Regions from separate parts of the Listeria immobilis genome, predicted to be linked through region 1. Evidence: predicted binding sites of a transcription regulator. Region 1 holds the regulator's gene; the other holds the start of a gene.

What was found. Region 1 encodes LexA, which represses DNA repair genes until DNA is damaged. Its sites were predicted from a motif close to CGAACATATGTTCG; they were not measured.
Region 2: dinB (DNA polymerase IV) is a predicted target of LexA. The motif match lies at 4,544-4,557, and genes of this name have one in related genera.

Annotation. Positions count from the first base shown of each region.
Region 1 is NZ_JAASUA010000001.1:118,834-128,315, reverse strand. Features, by position in the region: gene tkt (transketolase) at 210-2,204, opposite strand; gene HCJ45_RS00820 (DUF896 domain-containing protein) at 2,351-2,578, opposite strand; gene yneA (cell division suppressor protein YneA) at 2,676-3,005, opposite strand; gene lexA (transcriptional repressor LexA) at 3,162-3,776, shown strand; gene HCJ45_RS00805 (GNAT family N-acetyltransferase) at 3,808-4,329, shown strand; gene glnA (type I glutamate--ammonia ligase) at 4,418-5,752, opposite strand; gene HCJ45_RS00795 (MerR family transcriptional regulator) at 5,823-6,191, opposite strand; gene HCJ45_RS00790 (methionine gamma-lyase family protein) at 6,359-7,618, opposite strand; gene hflX (GTPase HflX) at 7,611-8,834, opposite strand; gene hfq (RNA chaperone Hfq) at 8,941-9,174, opposite strand; gene miaA (tRNA (adenosine(37)-N6)-dimethylallyltransferase MiaA) at 9,287-9,482, opposite strand, start outside.
Region 2 is NZ_JAASUA010000005.1:181,551-191,032, forward strand. Features, by position in the region: gene HCJ45_RS08640 (phosphotriesterase family protein) at 1-460, opposite strand, end outside; gene ulaA (PTS ascorbate transporter subunit IIC) at 484-1,752, opposite strand; gene HCJ45_RS08650 (PTS sugar transporter subunit IIB) at 1,768-2,049, opposite strand; gene HCJ45_RS08655 (PTS sugar transporter subunit IIA) at 2,054-2,494, opposite strand; gene HCJ45_RS08660 (GntR family transcriptional regulator) at 2,511-3,260, opposite strand; gene dinB (DNA polymerase IV) at 3,449-4,519, opposite strand; gene HCJ45_RS08670 (aryl-sulfate sulfotransferase) at 4,714-6,366, opposite strand; gene HCJ45_RS08675 (MFS transporter) at 6,483-7,685, opposite strand; gene HCJ45_RS08680 (amidohydrolase) at 7,875-9,062, opposite strand; gene HCJ45_RS08685 (MFS transporter) at 9,075-9,482, opposite strand, start outside.

The DNA.
Region 1 (9,482 bases):
TCCTCCTTGAAACAAAATCCTCTTTTATTGTACTTGATTTATATTAAACAGACAATACTTTTCATTAAAACATATCATCTTGATCAATTTAGCAATAAAAGCTTCAAACAACCTCGTAATTATATCATTAAAGGGAATACCACGCAATCAATTATCGCAATAAAAAACAGGCCCTACAAGAAAAACTAGTAGCGACCTGTTTCGAATAATTATAATGATTTAACTGTTTTTACAACATTCTCGACAGTAAAGCCATAATTATGAATGACTGTTTCACCTGGAGCAGAAGCACCAAATTTATCGATACCAATTACTTTTCCATCTAAACCAACATAACGTTCCCAGCCAAAGCTAGCGCCCATTTCTACTGCAACACGTTTTCTTACCGCATTTGGTAGAACACTTTCTTTATATTCAGCTGACTGTTGTTCAAATAGGTCAAATGAAGGTACACTTACAACAGATGCGTCTGTTCCTCCCGCTAGAAGTTCTTTTTGCGCTTCGATAGCTAAGTTAACTTCCGAACCACTTGCAAGAATAATAGCATCTGGCACTTCTTTTGTAGCCGGTGAGATAACATAAGCACCTTTTTTAACACCTTCTGCAGATAATTTAGCAGAATTTGGTAGTGTTGGTAAACCTTGACGAGTTAGTACCAGCACATGTGGAGTAGAAACAGATGTAATAGCTAATTTCCAAGCTTCCACAACTTCATTACCATCAGCAGGACGGATAACAGAAAGTCCTGGCATTGCACGCAGACTAGCAAGTTGTTCGACAGGTTCATGTGTAGGTCCATCTTCCCCAACCGCAATACTGTCATGTGTCATCACATATGTTACTGGCAAATGTTGTATAGCTGATAAACGAATGGCTGCACGAACATAATCCGAGAAGACGAAGAATGTTCCTCCATACACTTGTAAACCACCATGAAGAGCCATACCATTTAAAGCAGCACCCATTGCAAATTCACGCACACCAAACCAAATATTTCGTTCAGCAGGTGTTGCTTTTGTGAATTCACCATCCGTTTTAATTGTTGTATTATTAGAACCAGCAAGGTCAGCAGAACCACCAAACAGTGTTGGAACTTTTGCAGCTAATGCATTGATTACTTCACCACTTGATGCACGACTAGCTAATGCTTTTGTATCATCATATACTGGTAAATCAGCAGCCCAATCCGCTGGTAATTTATTATTTAAGCTATCTTCTAATTGTTTAGCAAGCTCTGGATATTTTGCTTTATAATCGGCAAATAGTTCATTCCAAGCTGCTTCTGCTTTCTCTCCGCGCTCAGCAATAGTTTCTTTAAAACGTGTAGTTACTTCTTCAGGAACAAAGAATTTTTCTTCGTAATTCCAACCATATGCTTTTTTCGCTGCTAAAATACCTTCTTCACCTAGTGGAGCACCATGCACTTTGCTAGTACCTTCATTAGGAGCACCAAAACCAATAACTGTTTTTACTTCAATCATCGTTGGTTGAGAAGTATTTTGTTTTGCTTTTTCGATTGCTGCTAAAATTTCTGCAGTATCATTTCCATCTTTTACTAGTAAATGTTCCCAACCATATGCTTCAAACCGTTGTTTTACATTTTCAGAGAAAGATTTATCTAAATCACCGTCAAGCGAAATATCATTGGAATCATATAATAATACTAATCTACCTAATTGTTGATGACCTGCATAGGAAGCCGCTTCTGAAGCAACACCTTCCATTAAGTCGCCATCTCCACATAATGCATAAGTATAATGATCTACTACTGGGAAGCCATCTTTATTATATTTGGCTTCTAAGTGACGTTCTGCCATTGCCATACCGACCGCCATTGCAATCCCTTGACCAAGTGGGCCAGTTGTTGCATCTACACCATCCGTATAACGATATTCTGGGTGTCCTGGAGTTTTACTTTCCCATTGACGGAAGTTTTTTAAGTCTTCTAAATCTAATTTAAATCCACTTAAATGTAGTAAACTATATAAAAGCATTGAACCATGTCCAGCAGAAAGTACAAAACGATCACGGTTAAACCAATGAGAATTCTTAGGATTGGTATTTAGTACGCGAGACCATAGTGCATAAGCCATTGGTGCTGCTCCCATAGGTAAGCCTGGATGACCTGAATTTGCTTTTTGAATTGCATCCATTGATAATGTACGAATTGTATTCACTGCTAAAGTATCTGTGTTATCGAACAAATGAAACATCCTCTCTTCAATATAATTTTAACTACTTTTAATAATAAGCCTAAAAAGCAATTAACACAACTAAAAATTGCTTTAAATTGCTTAATTGATTGTTATTTTTGTTCATTTGCGCACTTTTGTTCATTTGGTACTAATTTCTAGTTATTATTCTTTCTCATTTGTTTCACTTTATGCGGCGTTACGTCATTCCCCTTAGGATCAATAATCGTCGTATTTTCAATCGTGCCTTTCATATGAGTTCGAAATGATTTTATATATTCTTTTCTTAACTTCTCTTGTTCCGTTTTTTCAGTAGCAGTTAAGGTTCCTGCTTTTTTCTTTTTTGAAAGTTCATTAATACGGTCTATTTTAGCTTTCTCTAACATAGCGCTTCATCCTTTTCTTTATTATATTAAAAATAAGAAAGCAGCATATCGTCACCACTTTCTTATCATTATATCATATATAAAAGCCAAAACCTGCTCATTGATTTGCTAATTGAATACTTGTATCACTATTTAATAGCTTTGTTTCATGGACTGGAATAACCACTGATTCTCCTGCTTTAATATGCCCGTCCGTTAGATTATTTTCTTTTTCCACCCAAGATACAAAATCCGCTTTTGCCATATCACTTTTTCCGGCATATTGATCTGCTAATGCCCAAAGTGAATCTCCTTCATCTACATTCACTTTTGAATAATCACTGCTACTTCCAACAACCGTACACATCAAAACAATCCCCAAAACTAAACAAGTAATTACAAATATAATAGAAACATAGAATTTATCCCAAAATAATTTTAAAGTCATTAATAATCCCTCCAAAAGAATGTATGTTCGCTTTTCTATATTATAGAACAGTCGTTCGCATATGTCAATAAAAAAAACGAACCTTTGTTTGCATATTGGATTTTCTTTTGCTATACTTGAATTATAAAATAACCATTAAATCAATGAGGTGAAACCATGAAAATATCTAAACGTCAACAAGATATATATGAATTTATAAAGTCCGAAGTAAAAGAAAAAGGCTATCCACCTTCCGTACGTGAAATTGGTGAAGCTGTTGGACTTGCATCTAGCTCAACTGTCCATGGCCATCTTGCTCGTCTTGAAGGCAAAGGATTAATTAGACGTGATCCAACTAAACCTCGTGCAATAGAAATATTGTCCTTAGAAGACGAGGCCGAAACGCCAAATGTGGTTAATATTCCCATTATCGGAAAAGTAACAGCTGGTATGCCTATTACAGCAATCGAAAATATTGATGAGTATTTTCCACTTCCTGAATATATGGCTGCTGGTGAGACAAATGTCTTCATGTTAGAAATTGACGGAGAAAGCATGATTAATGCTGGAATTCTAGACGGAGATAAAGTTATTGTTCGCCAACAAAATTCTGCTATAAATGGAGAAATCGTTGTAGCAATGACAGATGAAAATGAAGCAACCTGCAAACGTTTCTATAAAGAATCTAATCATTTTAGATTGCAACCAGAAAATGATGCATTGGAACCAATCATCCTTAATAATGTAACTATTCTTGGTAAAGTGATTGGTCTATATCGCGATATTCGCTAACAAGTCTTATTTTTGACAGGTGGTGTCTAGGTTGATCTATTTTGAAACGGAACGACTACTTGCAAGAGATTATTTACCAAGCGATTATGCCCCATTTAGTGTGATGAATGCGGATAAAGACGTTATGAAATACTTTCCTTCTATTTTAACGAAAGAAGAAAGTAACGCCTTAATAGCTAGAAATCAAGCAGAGTTAACTTCTTTTGGCTATGGACTATTTGCTATAGAAGAAAAATCTAGCGGTGAATTTATTGGTTTTATTGGTTTTCATAAAACTACTTTCGAAGCCGACTTTACTCCCTGTATTGAAATAGGTTGGCGCTTAAGAAAAAGCTCCTGGAATCAGGGATATGCCACTGAAGGCGCCTTAAGAGCTCTGACATTCGCAAAAGAAGAAACATCCATAGCTGAAATATATAGTTTTACAGCTGCTTTAAATAAGCCTTCCGAACAAGTAATGAAAAAAATCAATTTAACAAAAATAGCTACTTTTGAACATCCAGCGTTAATCGATGGAGATCCGTTAAAGCCACATGTTCTTTATAAAGCATAAGTAAACACCCTGCATATTTTTGTGCAGAGTGTTTTTTCATCCTAAATAAAAATCTCGCCTCCTAAATTAGGAAGCGAGATTTTTAGTATTAATAGATTTCCAGATACTGATCGCGTTCCCACGGATGAACTGCTGTACGGAACATATCGCACTCAATTGTTTTCGCTTCAATAAAGTGTTCGAAAATATGTTCACCTAAACCAGCTCTAATTGTTTCATCTTTTTCAAGTTCAATTAAAGCATGGCCCAAGCTTTCCGGAAGATCATAAATCCCAGTTGCTTCACGTTCTTCTTCATTCATTCCATAAATATTACGATCAACTGGAGCTGGAGGAGTTAGTTCATCTTTAATTCCAGATAAACCAGCTTTTAATAGTACTGCCATCGCTAAATACGGATTAGCGGACGGGTCAACACTACGTAATTCTAAACGGGTACTTAAACCACGAGAACTTGGTACACGTACAAGCGGGCTACGATTTTTACCTGACCAAGCGATATAACATGGTGCTTCGTAACCTGGAACTAAACGTTTAAACGAGTTAATGGTTGGATTAGTAACAGCTGTAAACCCACGAGCATGTTTTAACATACCACCTAAGAAATGATAAGCTGTTTGACTTAATTCAAGTTCGCCGTCTTTATCGAAAAATGCATTGCCTTCTTCGGTAAATAATGACATATTGAAGTGCATTCCTGAACCATTCACGCCAAATAATGGTTTTGGCATAAATGTAGCATGCAAGCCATGTTTACGAGCAATTGTTTTAACAACTAGTTTAAATGTTTGAATACTATCGCAAGCCGTAATAGCATCTTCGTATTTAAAGTCAATTTCATGCTGACCTGGAGCTACTTCATGGTGAGAAGCTTCAATTTCAAAGCCCATTTCTTCTAATTCAAGTACAATATCACGACGACAATTTTCACCTAAATCAGTAGGTGCTAAATCGAAGTAACCACCACTATCATTTAGCTCAAGTGTCGGACGACGATCTTCATCTAATTTGAATAGGAAAAATTCTGGTTCTGGTCCTAAGTTAAATTCAGTAAAACCAAGCTCTTCCATTTCTTTAAGTACACGTTTTAAGTTAGCACGCGGATCTCCTGCAAATGGTGTCATGTCAGGATTATAAATATCACAAATCATTCTTGCAACTTTCCCTTTTTCAGCAGTCCAAGGGAATACAACCCAAGTGTCTAGGTCTGGGAATAAGTACATATCAGACTCTTCAATTCGTACAAAACCTTCTATGGAGGAACCATCAAACATGATTTTATTGTCTAGTGCTTTCTTTAGTTGGCTAACAGGAATTTCCACATTCTTTATAATCCCGAGTATATCCGTGAACTGTAAGCGAATAAATTTTACGTTTTGTTCATCTGCGAAGCGGAAAATGTCTTCTTTTGTATATTTTGCCATAATCTAAATTCCTCCTAAATAGTCTAATTATATTAACTTCTAAATAAAGTAAATACCTCTTTTTATCTTTTTAAAACCTTGGTAATTGTTGTTTGCCTGTTGAATCTTGCTTAACAAAACGGCCAGCTTGTTGCATTTCTTTTCTAAGTATTTTTCGAACATCTTCATCTGTTAAAGGTTCTTTGGATTCTCTTTGCTGCATTTGATACATTTTCTTAATTCCCGCAATATTCAGACCGTCATTCAAATAATCTTTAATCTCCAGTAAAACATCAATGTCTTGAAGTGAATACAAACGGTGATTTCCTTGATTGCGAGCTGGGTGGATTAATTCTTGGTCTTCGTAATAGCGAATTTGTCTAGCGGTGAGATCGGTTAGCTTCATCACAGGTCCAATTGGAAAAAGCGGCATAGATCTGCGTATTTCCTTTTCACTCACGACAATTCCTCCTCAAAACATAATTATTTTTTGATGATAGTAGCATTATAATGTACGTCAGATGTTTTGTCAAATTTATGTAAGATAATCTAACATATACCAAAACCTTTATATACCAGTCTTTTACGCACCAAAAAACCGCGAACTTTAAATTCGCGGTAAAATTTTTAAAACTTTTTTGAAATATCAATGTTACTTTTTAAAAGTGTATTTTCAATAGCTCGTGTGACGGCAATTTTAACATGTTCGTAGGTTAAACCGCCTTGCACGTATAATTGGAATGGTTCTCTAATTGGTCCATCTGCGGTTAATTCTAGACTCGCTCCTTGTATAAATGTACCTGCTGCCATTATCACGTCATCTTCATAACCTGGCATATATGCACCAATTGGTAAGACATGTGCATTCACAGGAGATGCTGCTTGGATTGCTTGTGCAAAGGCAACCATTTTATCTTTATTATGAAAGGAGACACTTTGAATTAAATCTGTTCTTGGCGCATCCCAAACCGGATCTGCTTCTACGTCAAATTCCGCAAGCATAGCAGCTGTGAATCTAGCTCCTTTGACAGCTTGAGCCGTAACATGTGGAGCTAAAAAGAAACCTTGATACATTTCTAATAAACTATATAAAGAGGCTCCTGCTTCTCTACCAATTCCTGGGGTAGTTAATCGATAGCCGCATAATTCGACCAATTTTTCTGTCCCGGCTATATATCCACCTGTTTTTGCGAGTCCACCACCCGGGTTTTTAATTAAAGATCCTGCTATAATGTCAGCGCCAACTTCTGTCGGTTCTAATTTTTCTACAAACTCTCCATAACAATTATCAACAAAAACAATGATTTCCGGATTAATTTTTTTCACAAATGTAATCATCTTAGCAATTTTGGCAATGGTAAAAGAAGGTCGATTAGCATAACCTTTGGAGCGTTGAATCCCTATCATTTTTGTTCTGCTTGTTATTTTTTTAGCTACTTCTATAAAATCTACTTCGCCACTTTTAGTGAGAGGAACGGCATCGTATCCAATATTGAAATCTCGTAATGAGCCTTGTTTTTTATCACGAATTCCAACGATTTCTTCTAATGTATCGTATGGGCTGCCAGTGATATAAAGCAAATCATCATTAGGACGAAGAATGCCAAAAAGTACTGTTGAAATCGCATGTGTGCCCGAAATGATTTGTGGTCGAACTATAGCAGCTTCTGTACGAAAAACTGTGGCATAGACTCGTTCTAAAGTGTCTCTTCCTTCATCATCATAACCATATCCAGTGGATGGATGGAAATGAAAATCACTTACTTTATTTTCTTGAAATGCATGTAGTACTTTTGCTTGATTGAATTCTGCTATTTGATCGGTTTCGTTTTGTAAAAAAGTAATTTGTTGTTCTACTTTTGCCCTAATTTTTTGAATCTCAGTCATTAGTAGGCTCCTTCCTAGGCTGATAACCCTCGACTAAATAAGCTTTGTTATCTTCTAAATATTCTAGTTTAGTAATCCAAGCTCGTTGTTTTATTTGTGCTAATTCTTTTCCCTGCTCTTCTGAAATCTCTTTTGAAAAATAGTGCCAATTCTTTTCAATTAATTCAATCATTCGTTGTTTCAAGCTAGTAGGTGCGGTTGTAGCTAGAGCGGAAATTAGGAGATGTTCTGGTCTATCCGGAATAAAACCTTGTGTGATTTGATCTATTTTATTATAGACAGTTAATATTGGAATATGGTTCATTTCTAATTCAGTTAATAGTGCTAGTACAGTCGTTTCATGCTGCAAATAATCCGAATCGGATGCATCTACAACATGAATTAAGACATCTACATTAGCCGTTTCCTCTAGTGTTGAACGAAATGCTGCAATTAATGTGGTTGGTAAATCTTGAATAAAACCTACCGTATCTGTTAAAAGCGCTTGAAATCCTCCAGCAAATCGAATTTTTCTAGTTGTTGGATCAAGTGTGGCAAATAATTTATCCTCTTCTATCGTTGTTTCATGTGTAAGTCGATTAAATATAGTGGATTTACCAGCATTTGTATAACCTATCAAGCCAAAACGAAAAATCGCTTGCTCATTACGCCGATTAATAATACGTTTTCGATGTTTTTCTACATGAGTTAATTGCGCTCGAATATCATCCATTTTTTCACGAATATGTCGTTTGTCCATTTCTAATTTTGATTCACCAGGACCTCTTGAACCAATGCCGCCCCCTAGTTTAGATAGGGAAGCTCCTTGCCCACTTAACCGTGGAAGTAAATATTTATATTGCGCGTATGCTACTTGTAACTTACCTTCCCTTGACTTAGCTCTCATCGCAAAAATATCTAAAATTAATTGCGTTCGGTCGATAACACGAGCGGCAACAACTTTAGAGATATTTCGCACTTGGGTAGCACTTAGTTCACTATTAAAAATAACTACATCCGCTTCATGCATTTCCACTAATTCAGCTAATTCTAACAACTTTCCTGAACCGATAAAAGAAGCTTGATTCACTCGTTCTAATTTTTGAATCAGCTCATCTACAATTTCTCCATTAGCAGTACTAGTGAGGCTACGAAGCTCTCTGATGGAATTCCAAAAAGCTTCTTCTGTTCTATTTGGCAAAAAAACTCCAACGAGGATTATTTTCTCCTGTTCCATAACCACTTCTCCCTTTTCAGACAAAACTAATCGTAGCATATTTTCTGCATAAAAAAAAGACATGAAACATCGCAAACACGAGTTTCCTGCCTTTTAAATGAATTACTTATTCCGCATCAGGATTTAAAGCTACATTCTTTTGCGGGGAGAAAGTTGAAATTGCATGTTTAAACACAAGTTGTTGTTTTCCTTCTACATCAAGTAATACCGTAAAATTGTCAAAACTTACAACGCGTCCTCTTAATTGAAAACCATTTGTTAAAAATACCGTTGCAAGAATTTTTTCCTTACGTAATTGATTTAAGTAATAGTCCTGTAAGCCTTGTCCACCTTGTTTCATAATTTCCCTCTCCAATCTCTATATCTTCTACAAATTTTTCCCAAAAACCCAACTTTTGTTTTGGTTGGCTAATTTCAAATACCCTTTATTTCTTATTACCAAACAGAAAAGCTTATTTCGCTTCCAAAAATTCATTTACTTGTTTTATTGCTTCGGTAAATGTTGTCTTTGTATTTGCTTCAATCCAATTAACATCCATACGATTTCTAAACCAGGTTAATTGTCGTTTGGCAAAATGACGCGAATTTTTCTGAATTAACGACTTTGCTTCTTCTAAAGATATATTACCTTCAAAATACGCAAATAAT
Region 2 (9,482 bases), on a different contig from region 1:
CCGCACGAGTTACTTTTTCTTCTAAAGGATGAATCAAATTGTACCAAGAACCAGATTTTAAAATTCCTGCTCTAGCATCTGACCCATCCATTCCTTTTTCAATATCATGAATTAATCGATCGGTAATTTGTTGGATGGATTCTTCTCGTACCCAATCTGGAAAATAAATATGCTTATTAAATCCGGTTACACCTAAAACATTGACCCCCGACTCTTCGGACATGGATTTTAATTTATTCCCATCGCGGCCGTAATCAAGCGTCGAAGCATCTACTAATGTTTTTCCACCAATGGAATAAAATGTTTTTAATTCCTCTAAAGATGCAGCATAATTTGTTAACTCAAAATCACGATCTTTTTGAACTGGGGGTGGGCAACACCATAAATGTTCATGTGAATACGTAAACCCCAAGCTTTCTTTAGAAATATCACCAAGTACTGTTCTGATTTTCTTTTCCATTCTAATCCATCTCCTTTAATATTTTAAAGCGCAATACCAAACAATACTCCGATTAGGCGAATAATTACTATAACGATAATTGCATCTGTTGAGGCAAACCATAGCCCTTGAATACCATAACCGTCTAATCCTAAAATTGGGTAAGCAATTGCAACAATCATTTGGAAAACAAATCCAAGTAAAAAACCAGCAATAATCGCTCCACGTCTTCCTCCCATAGCATTACCAAATACTCCAGCTGCACCTCCCATAAAGAACAACCCAATTACTGAAGGTAGTACTACAACTGGCATCATTGTCGAAATCAATGTTGCTCCAAGTCCACCAACTACTGCACATAAAAAGCCAATCGTTGTTGCTGTTGGTGCAAATGAGTAAAAAATGGGTACATCTAGTGCAGGAATTGCTCCAGGAACAATTTTTTCGCTAATCCCTTTAAATGCTGGAACGAGCTCACCTAAAAACATTCGTACACCTTGAAGTAGTATTAATATTCCGACAACAAAAGTAAATGCTTGCAATATTGCGAATAATACATCGCTTTGTGTCCCTGCTAATTCTTTCATTACAGGCTCATCTACAAAGAAGGAAGTGAAAATGTAAATTACCGCCATCACAATTCCCATTAATACGGACATTTCCTTTAAAAAGTCTAATTTCTTTGGTACTTTTATATCTTCCGTAGATTTTGCTTTATTTCCAAATTTACCACCAATCCACCCTGTTGACCATACTAGTGAACTTCCCCAGAAACCAAATCCGACATTATCATTACCAGTTACTTTACGAACAAATGGTTGAGCTAAGGTAGGGAAGACAATGCTTGAAATCCCTTGAGCAATGGAACCGAATAGAATTATTTGCCAGCTGCTAAAGCCCATTTGATCAAATACGATTGCCATAGTAGCCGCAAATGAAAACATCATATGACCAGTTAAAAAGATATATTTCCATCTAGTCGTTCGAGCAAGAATAACATTAATAATAAAACCAAATACGAGAATTAAAGATGTTTCTGTTCCTAAAACTTGCTGTACTGCGGCAGCAATTGCATTATCTTCTGCAACCACCCCTTTTAATTGGAAGGCATTTTCAAACATTGTACTAAAAGGAATTAAACTCCCAACAATAATTGCTGATCCTTGTTGTAACATAATAAAGCCAAAAATAGTTTTAAGTGTTCCTTTGATAATATCCGAGCTTGTTTTTCGTAAAGCAATTAATCCAATGGCTGCGATGATTCCTAATATAAATGCTGGTGTAGATAAAATTTCTGTGATGAAAGTGAGCATCGTAATCCTCCTTTTTTATGAAGCAAAATATAGTTTTATAATAGGTAACACTTTTTCTTCAATTTCTTTTTTATCAAGAATGTTGATAATCGGGATAACTTTTGCTGATTCACCTGCTAATTCTGCAGCTATTTCACTGGAAGCAACAATCGCATCGCAAGTCCTTCCTTTGGCACTACTTAAATCAGTGGCCTCTCCGTCTACTTTATAACCGTGTTTTTTCGCCATATCTTGAATTTCCATCAATAACATCAAACTTGTTCCAAAACCCATTCCACAAACTGTTAAAATTTCCATAAACTTAATCCTCCTTTTTAATGGTATGTAATATTTCAACTTTGTTATCACTTGTCATAAGCAGCTTTAATTTTTCTTCATTTGTTAAAACTCTGCTTAATGCTTGTAACATTTTAATATGGAAATTTGTATCCACGCCACCGATAGCAATGACTAATTTAACATCATCGTTTTCTGGATGACCAAACTTAAGGGGATTTTTTAAGCGAACAATTGACATACATTGTTTAGTTACACCATGTTCTGGTCTAGCATGTGGGATTGCAATGTGCGGCGCGAGTACAATGTAGGGTCCAAGTGTTTGATAACTTTCAACCATCGCATCCACATAGCTAGGTAAAGCGCTTTCACTTTTTACTAAGAGATGTCCAGCAGCTCTTATGGCTTCTACTGGGCTATCAACTTCAATATCCAACTCCATTTGTTCTAAAGTAATTGGCAACATCCTTTTTCCTCCTTTATTAAATAATATGTTTTTTTGTACGACCTTCAAGTTCGGCTAAATATTGATAACGATCTCCACGTGCTACCATATCAACAACTTCAGTTGGGATGTTCCCTTTCATATAGGAAGTACGTCGAACATGTAAAACAGCGGAATCTTCCGGAATTACTAGCAAAGCAGATTCGATTGGGTTAGATAATCTTGCAGTAATAATTTCATCTGCATGTACTAAACTTATATTGTAAATTTTTTCCAAATCATAGTAGAGAGAATCAGATCTTAATCCTGTTTCAATTAGACCAGGAACATATTTCGCGCGCAGATAATTAATCATGATGGCAACTGGTTCTCCGTCAATTTCTCGTACACGTCGAATGCATACCACTTGCTCATTTTTATCTAGTTGTAATGCAGCACGAATTTTCTTAGAAGGTGGCACAATCGAAATTTCTGTACTAATTGTTTTAGATTCTTTATGTTGTATCTTCATTTCTTCTGACCAACTAAAAATCCTTCCAAGCCCTTGCGTGGTCTTCGTTTGGCTTACAAAGGTCCCTTTTCCCTGTTGTTTATTTACGATTCCTTCATTTACTAGTTCTTCTATCGCTTTTCGAACGGTCATTCTACTAACTTGATACATCTTTTCAATTTCTGTTTCTGTTAAAAGTAAATCTCCTACAGACATATCTTGTTCGATTTTTTCTTGAAGTTCATTTTTTAATTGTACGTAAAGCGGTGTAGAAGCTGATTTGTTTAATTTTTTCATATAAGTTTCATTCCTCTCGAAAGGTTGTCTTTTGATTCATTATAACATTCATAATAAAATTTTCAATAAACATTATAACCTTTCGTTGGTTTCAGTGTATAACATCATGATGAATTAGTCAATATTTTTTTAAAGATTATAATGTATTAAATAAAAAAACAGAAAAGTGACTGCTTCACTTCTCTGTTTTATAGCCCTTCCAAGCGTAAGTTCTCGAAGTAAACTGGCTTGAGATTCGTTACGGTTAGACCGATCAAACGAATGCTTTCTTTGCCAGTATAGCTTTCTCTAAGTAGTAATGCTGCTGTTTGATAAATTTGCTGGGCGTCTTGAATATATTCATTTAAAGTTAATCGTTTTGTTATGGTTGTAAAATCACTATATCGTAATTTTAGTACTACCGTTTTACCATGCTTTTGTAGTTTCATCAGTCTTTCTTCTACTTTTTTAGCAAAAATCATTAAATTTTGTTCTAAAATGCGTTCATCTAAAACATTAAATTCAAAAGTTGTTTCTTTTCCTACAGATTTTCGGTCACGATGCGGATTTACAACATTATTAGAACGTCCTCGAACGTGACGATACAAATGATAGCCTTGCTTATGCAACTCACGGATTAAGTCCCATTCACTCCATTGTTTCAAGTCGAAACCTGTTTCAATGCCTAACCGATGAAGTTTTTCTGCTGTAACTTTACCAACTCCATAAAATTTAGTTACAGGAATTTTTTCTAAAAAAGCTTCTGCCTCACTAGGAGAAACGACCGTAATTCCTGCAGGTTTTTGATAGTCGGATGCGATTTTAGCAATAAATTTATTAAATGAAACGCCTGCTGATGCTGTTAATCCTAATTCACGATAAATTGTTCGTTGAATATCTTGAGCTATAAGTGTAGCGGATTTTATTCCTTTTTTATTTTCAGTTACGTCAAGATAAGCCTCATCCAGTGATAACGGCTCAATAATATCTGTGTATCTGGAAAATATTTCTCGAATTTGACTTGAAACTTCGACATAATGCTTCATATTGCCATGAATGAAAATACCATTAGGGCAAAGTTTTACTGCTTGTCGAGTAGGCATAGCAGAATGTACTCCGAATTTTCGTGCTTCATAAGAACAAGTGGATACTACGCCTCGTTTGTTTGGATCACCACCAATAATTAGTGGCTTTCCACGAAACTCTGGATGATCGCGTTGTTCTACAGATGCATAAAAAGCGTCCATATCAATATGAATAATTTTTCTACTTGTATCCATAACTGCACCTCTTTCTAGCAAAAACGAACAAGCGTTCTTATTGTAATTATAAACGTATTCTTTATTAATTACAAGTATAAAATCTTTGTTTTTTAACTTTTTAAGGCTTACTTCAAGCAGTGTTTAGTGAGGTTTCTTTACATAGAAAAACACTCTAACCATTAACTTGGTAGAATGTTTTTCTAATCAGCGCATTATTCATCTTGCGTTAATTTAAACGTATAGCTTGCCGGATATAAACTAAATCTTTCTGCACGATATGCCCAAGCTGATGTTGGGAAATCGGTGAGGTTCATTTTGAAAACAACAGTTCCTTTTTGGTTTACTTCTATTATGCTACTTTCTTTTCCATCCTTACGATGACCAAAGTTAATCAAATAATTACCTGTTGTCTCCATATATCGCGATCCACCAACAATTTCTGTCCAATATGCTTCACCCAACGATTCTCCATAAGAAAAGACTATTTCAACTTTTTTCGTTTTCTCATTGATACGATACTGCACGGCTTCACTATATTGACCAGATGCTTCTTTGTCTCCTCGTGTAACGACTACATTATTATCATAGAGCAAAATATCTACTGTTGTTGAATTATCGTCTTGGTCAGGTAAAATTTCTACTGCGTGTTGACCTGCGGGGTATTTAAAATCTGTCCCAGTTGAATCAAGTAAATATTTTTTATAAGCATCTGGCCAACCTGTTTTATCAGAAAGAATCCATTTGATTGCCGTTGTTTCGTAATCGAGTTTCATTACAGTGTCTTGATTTCGACTGGAAATAACAATGCTATCATCACTCTCGTCATACCAAATGGCGTTTTGATGGAACCAATCTACTTTCCCATCAGAACGAGCTTTATAATTTTTGTAAAATTTTTCCGGTAAAATATCCTTTAAATCAATTTCTTTTATGACTTCCCCAGTTTGACGATCAATTTCAATCATTGTATCTTCCATGTATTTAGTATCATCATTTATTGTTAAAAGTAAGTTTCCTGAGGGTAATTCTATTGCATCATGATGAATTGCGGACTTGGAGGAAGAACCTGATTGTTCACTTTCAGCTTCTGTGGTCATTGAATACGCATGATATATTTTCCCTAAATAATCAGTTTCTAAAAGCAGTGAATATGTATCATCCGCATTGTCATACTTTGTTAAATACAATAAATGTCCATTTTCAAGTTCTTTAAAAACATGACTATTGTATTTTGTCGAATACCAGCGTACATCACCATTTGAATCTACACCATAGGCATATTTAGTACTTGGTGTTATAAAAGTTAGTTGATTACCCGTTTGTTCCATTTGTGTAGTATCACTCGTGGTGACATCTATTTTTGGCATCTCGTCAGGTAGCTTATTCGTTTGGATTGTAATAGTTTTTTCCGTTTTTTTCCCGGTTTGTGTTACAGCCGTGATTTTCACTTGATTTGCCTTATTCGGATAAAGCCCTAAAACAGCTATTTCATGTTGAGTCGTATAGTCTGAATTGACCTCTGACTGAATAGTAGTGGCAGCATTTTCCCCTTCCACCTCCACAGTTATTTTCATTTTTTCCTCTGTATTAAAAAGAAGCATAGCTGTTAGCGGGCTTGTTCCATATGGATTTAACTTTATAAAGGGATTTTCCAGTGTACTACCTTCACTATCTTTTTTTAGCTGTTTTTCTATTTTTGTTTGTTCATCAACAAGCTCTGTATCTAGCATATAGTAATTTTGCTTAGAAGTTTCTGATTTATTCTGGTAGAAAAAGTAGCCAAGTCCAGTAGCGAGAAAAAGCACTAGAATGAAACCTGTGATGCATATAATTTTTGGGATTTTTCGTTTTAATTTAATTGACATAAGGAAACTCCTTTCACATTACAGCCTAGTTTAACAAGAAAGTTTGAAAAAACTATGAACGTAATGCGAAAAAAGTATATTATTTTTCCTTACTTGTAAAACCGGATTTACCTTTATTATTGAATTTCTATTTGGCGTTTTTTAATGGCTAATACAATTACTCCTGAAATTACTAAAGTTGCCGCTAAGAATAAGAAGGCAGATTGATAAGAATTGGTAGCATCAACTAAATCGCCAATAATCATTGGTGCAAAAAAGCCACCTAAGACTCCACCAGAATTAATTGCCGCATATTTTGTTGCGATATGACTTTGTTTAAATAATTTGTGTGGTAACCCCATCAATGTTGTAAAGGCCATAATTAGGAAAATATTACATAAGCACAAACAAATAACAGAAAGTGCTAACTGATCAAATAAATACACTCCATAGACGGAAAATGCGCCTAACAAGCAGAAAATAAAAATCACTATTTTTTCTTTTCCTTCAAAAAAGCGACTAATAAAGTAACCACCAAGAATACCTGCAATTAAAATACAAATACCTGCTAAAGAACTAATATAACTAACTTGGCTAATGGCAAGACCTCTTGCTTCGTTCAAATATGAAGCTAGCCAACTTGTTAAGCCATAATTTGCCGCATTGATAAATAGAGAAGATAGTAGTAAAATCCAAAGCTGTTTATCTTTCAAAAGCTCAGAAAACGGTACTTTTATTTTTGTTTTTTGACTTTCTGCTTCTGTGTTGCTAGATTTTGGAACAACTGCTAAAATCAATAAACCAATTAATACTACCATGGCTCCCATGACATAATACGTGTTTCTCCATCCCATTGAGAGTAGCAAAGGTGCTATTAATAATGGACCAATAAATGCTGCAAATCCTGATGAAGCAAGCATCGCGGACTGAGCAAAGCCACGTTTATTTAACGGAATGTTTAGCGAGATATAGTTACTAATCGATGGCGGATATCCAGCATGACCTAGAGCCCCTGATAAAAAACGTACAACTACTAAAAAAAGTAAAGAGTAGCCGAATCCAAAGATTGCTAGGAAAAGCCCTACAATAATAATTGATATACCAAGTACTGGTCGCGCTCCAATCTTATTGTTTAAATACCCCATTGGAATTTGGAAAATCGTGTACCCCAAAAAGAATGCACTTAAAATTAGCCCTTTCTGACTAGGATCAAAACCTAAATCCTGAGAAACTGATACCAGAGAAATACCAATAGTATACTTATCAACATACACACTGGTGTAGCCTAAAAATAGCACAAGTAAAACCATTAGCGAACGTTTTTCCTTTACCTGATTCATTTGAGTTAACCCCTTTTGTATTTTGAATAGTTGCATGTTCCTAAAAATATTTTATTATAAAATCTTTTTAACTTTCCAGTAATTTTTTTAGTACACATAATTAATATAACTTATAACGCTTTCTTTTTAAAATAAAAGAAGAGCATAACCAGATTTTATTCTCTGATTATGCTCTTTTCAAAACTATCGTTAGTCTAAATGATAGTAATCTAATACTACTTCAGCGACAGATTTTGCAGCAACTAATAATGCATCTTCATCAATATCAAATTTTGGATGGTGATTAAAGTAGGCAGATTCTGTTGTTTTTGGTTTTGCGCCAATGTAGAAAAATACTCCTGGGATTTTTTCTAAATAATACGCGAAATCTTCTGAACCAGAAAGCATATCATATTCAGAAACAGCAGTTAAATATTCTCCGACACCTTTTTGCAAACCAGCTACCACTTGTTCTGTTACTTTTGGATCATTGTAAAGTGGTGGGTAATCATTTGTGTAAGTTAATTCTGTCGTCACACCAAACATTGCTTCAATACCAGCAACGATTCGGTGGATTTCTGCATCTATTTTATCCCGATTTTCTGTGTTCATATAGCGAACATCGCCTTCAAGCTCTACAGCATCTTTAATAACGTTAAAGCTTCCTTTTCCGTCAAAAGAACCAATCGTAACAACACCAGTATCAAATGGATTTAAGCGACGACTAATAATTGTTTGAACAGCCGTGACAAAATAAGCACTTGCTACAATTGCGTCATTTGCCATATGTGGGGAAGAACCGTGTCCGCCAACACCTTGAATCTTCAATTTAAAATAGGTGCGACCAGCCATGGAATACCCACTATGGTAAAGAACTTCGCCAGACTCTCCAAAAGGAAAGACATGAATGCCGAATATTTGATCTAGATCATCTAAAACACCTGATTCAACAACACTTTTTGCTCCGCCTGGTGGTGTTTCTTCTGCATGTTGATGTATGATTTTTATTGTTCCGGGAATGTCTTCTTTTAAGGAAATTAAGCAATCTGCCAAAACAAGTAAGTATGCTGTATGTCCATCATGTCCACAAGCATGCATAACTCCTTCATTTTTAGATTTAAACGGCAGACCCGTTTCTTCCGTTACTGGAAGCGCATCAAAATCAGCTCGTAATCCAATTGTTTTCCCTGGTTTTCCACCTTTGATGGTAACAACAATTGCATGACCATTTCCGACTTCCGTTGCAATTTCTACATCTTTCCCTTTGTAAAAATCTTGGATGTATTTTGCCGTTTCTGCTTCATGAAAAGATAGTTCTGGATTCTCATGTAAATGACGTCTAATTTGAATAATTTCATCTTTACGTTCATCAAGCATTTTCATTAATTGCGTACGCATACTACAGCCTCCTTATTCTTTTGCAGCTTTAAGTGGTGCCGTTTTTTTCGCTTTTGGTGTAGTGACAACAACAGAGATAAGAGATACTACACAGAAAGCCACGTTAGTTAATAGTCCAATCATTGCTGCTAAATTAACATCGCCTGCAATTGTAAGTACTCCATAAATTGTTGCTGAAATAGCTACGCCGAATGAACCACCTAGAGAACTAGCCATTTTGTAAATACCTGAAGCTACGCCAACTTTATCTTCTGGTGCGTTTGAGATTGCAGTATCTGTGGAAGGTGTTGCATACATACCCAAACCAACTCCAAATAATGCAAAACCGATAAATACTAATACTGTATAAAGAACACCTGGAATGAAAGTAAGTGCCATTAGCGCAATACCAACAGCTGTAATAGCAGAACCAAGAATCAT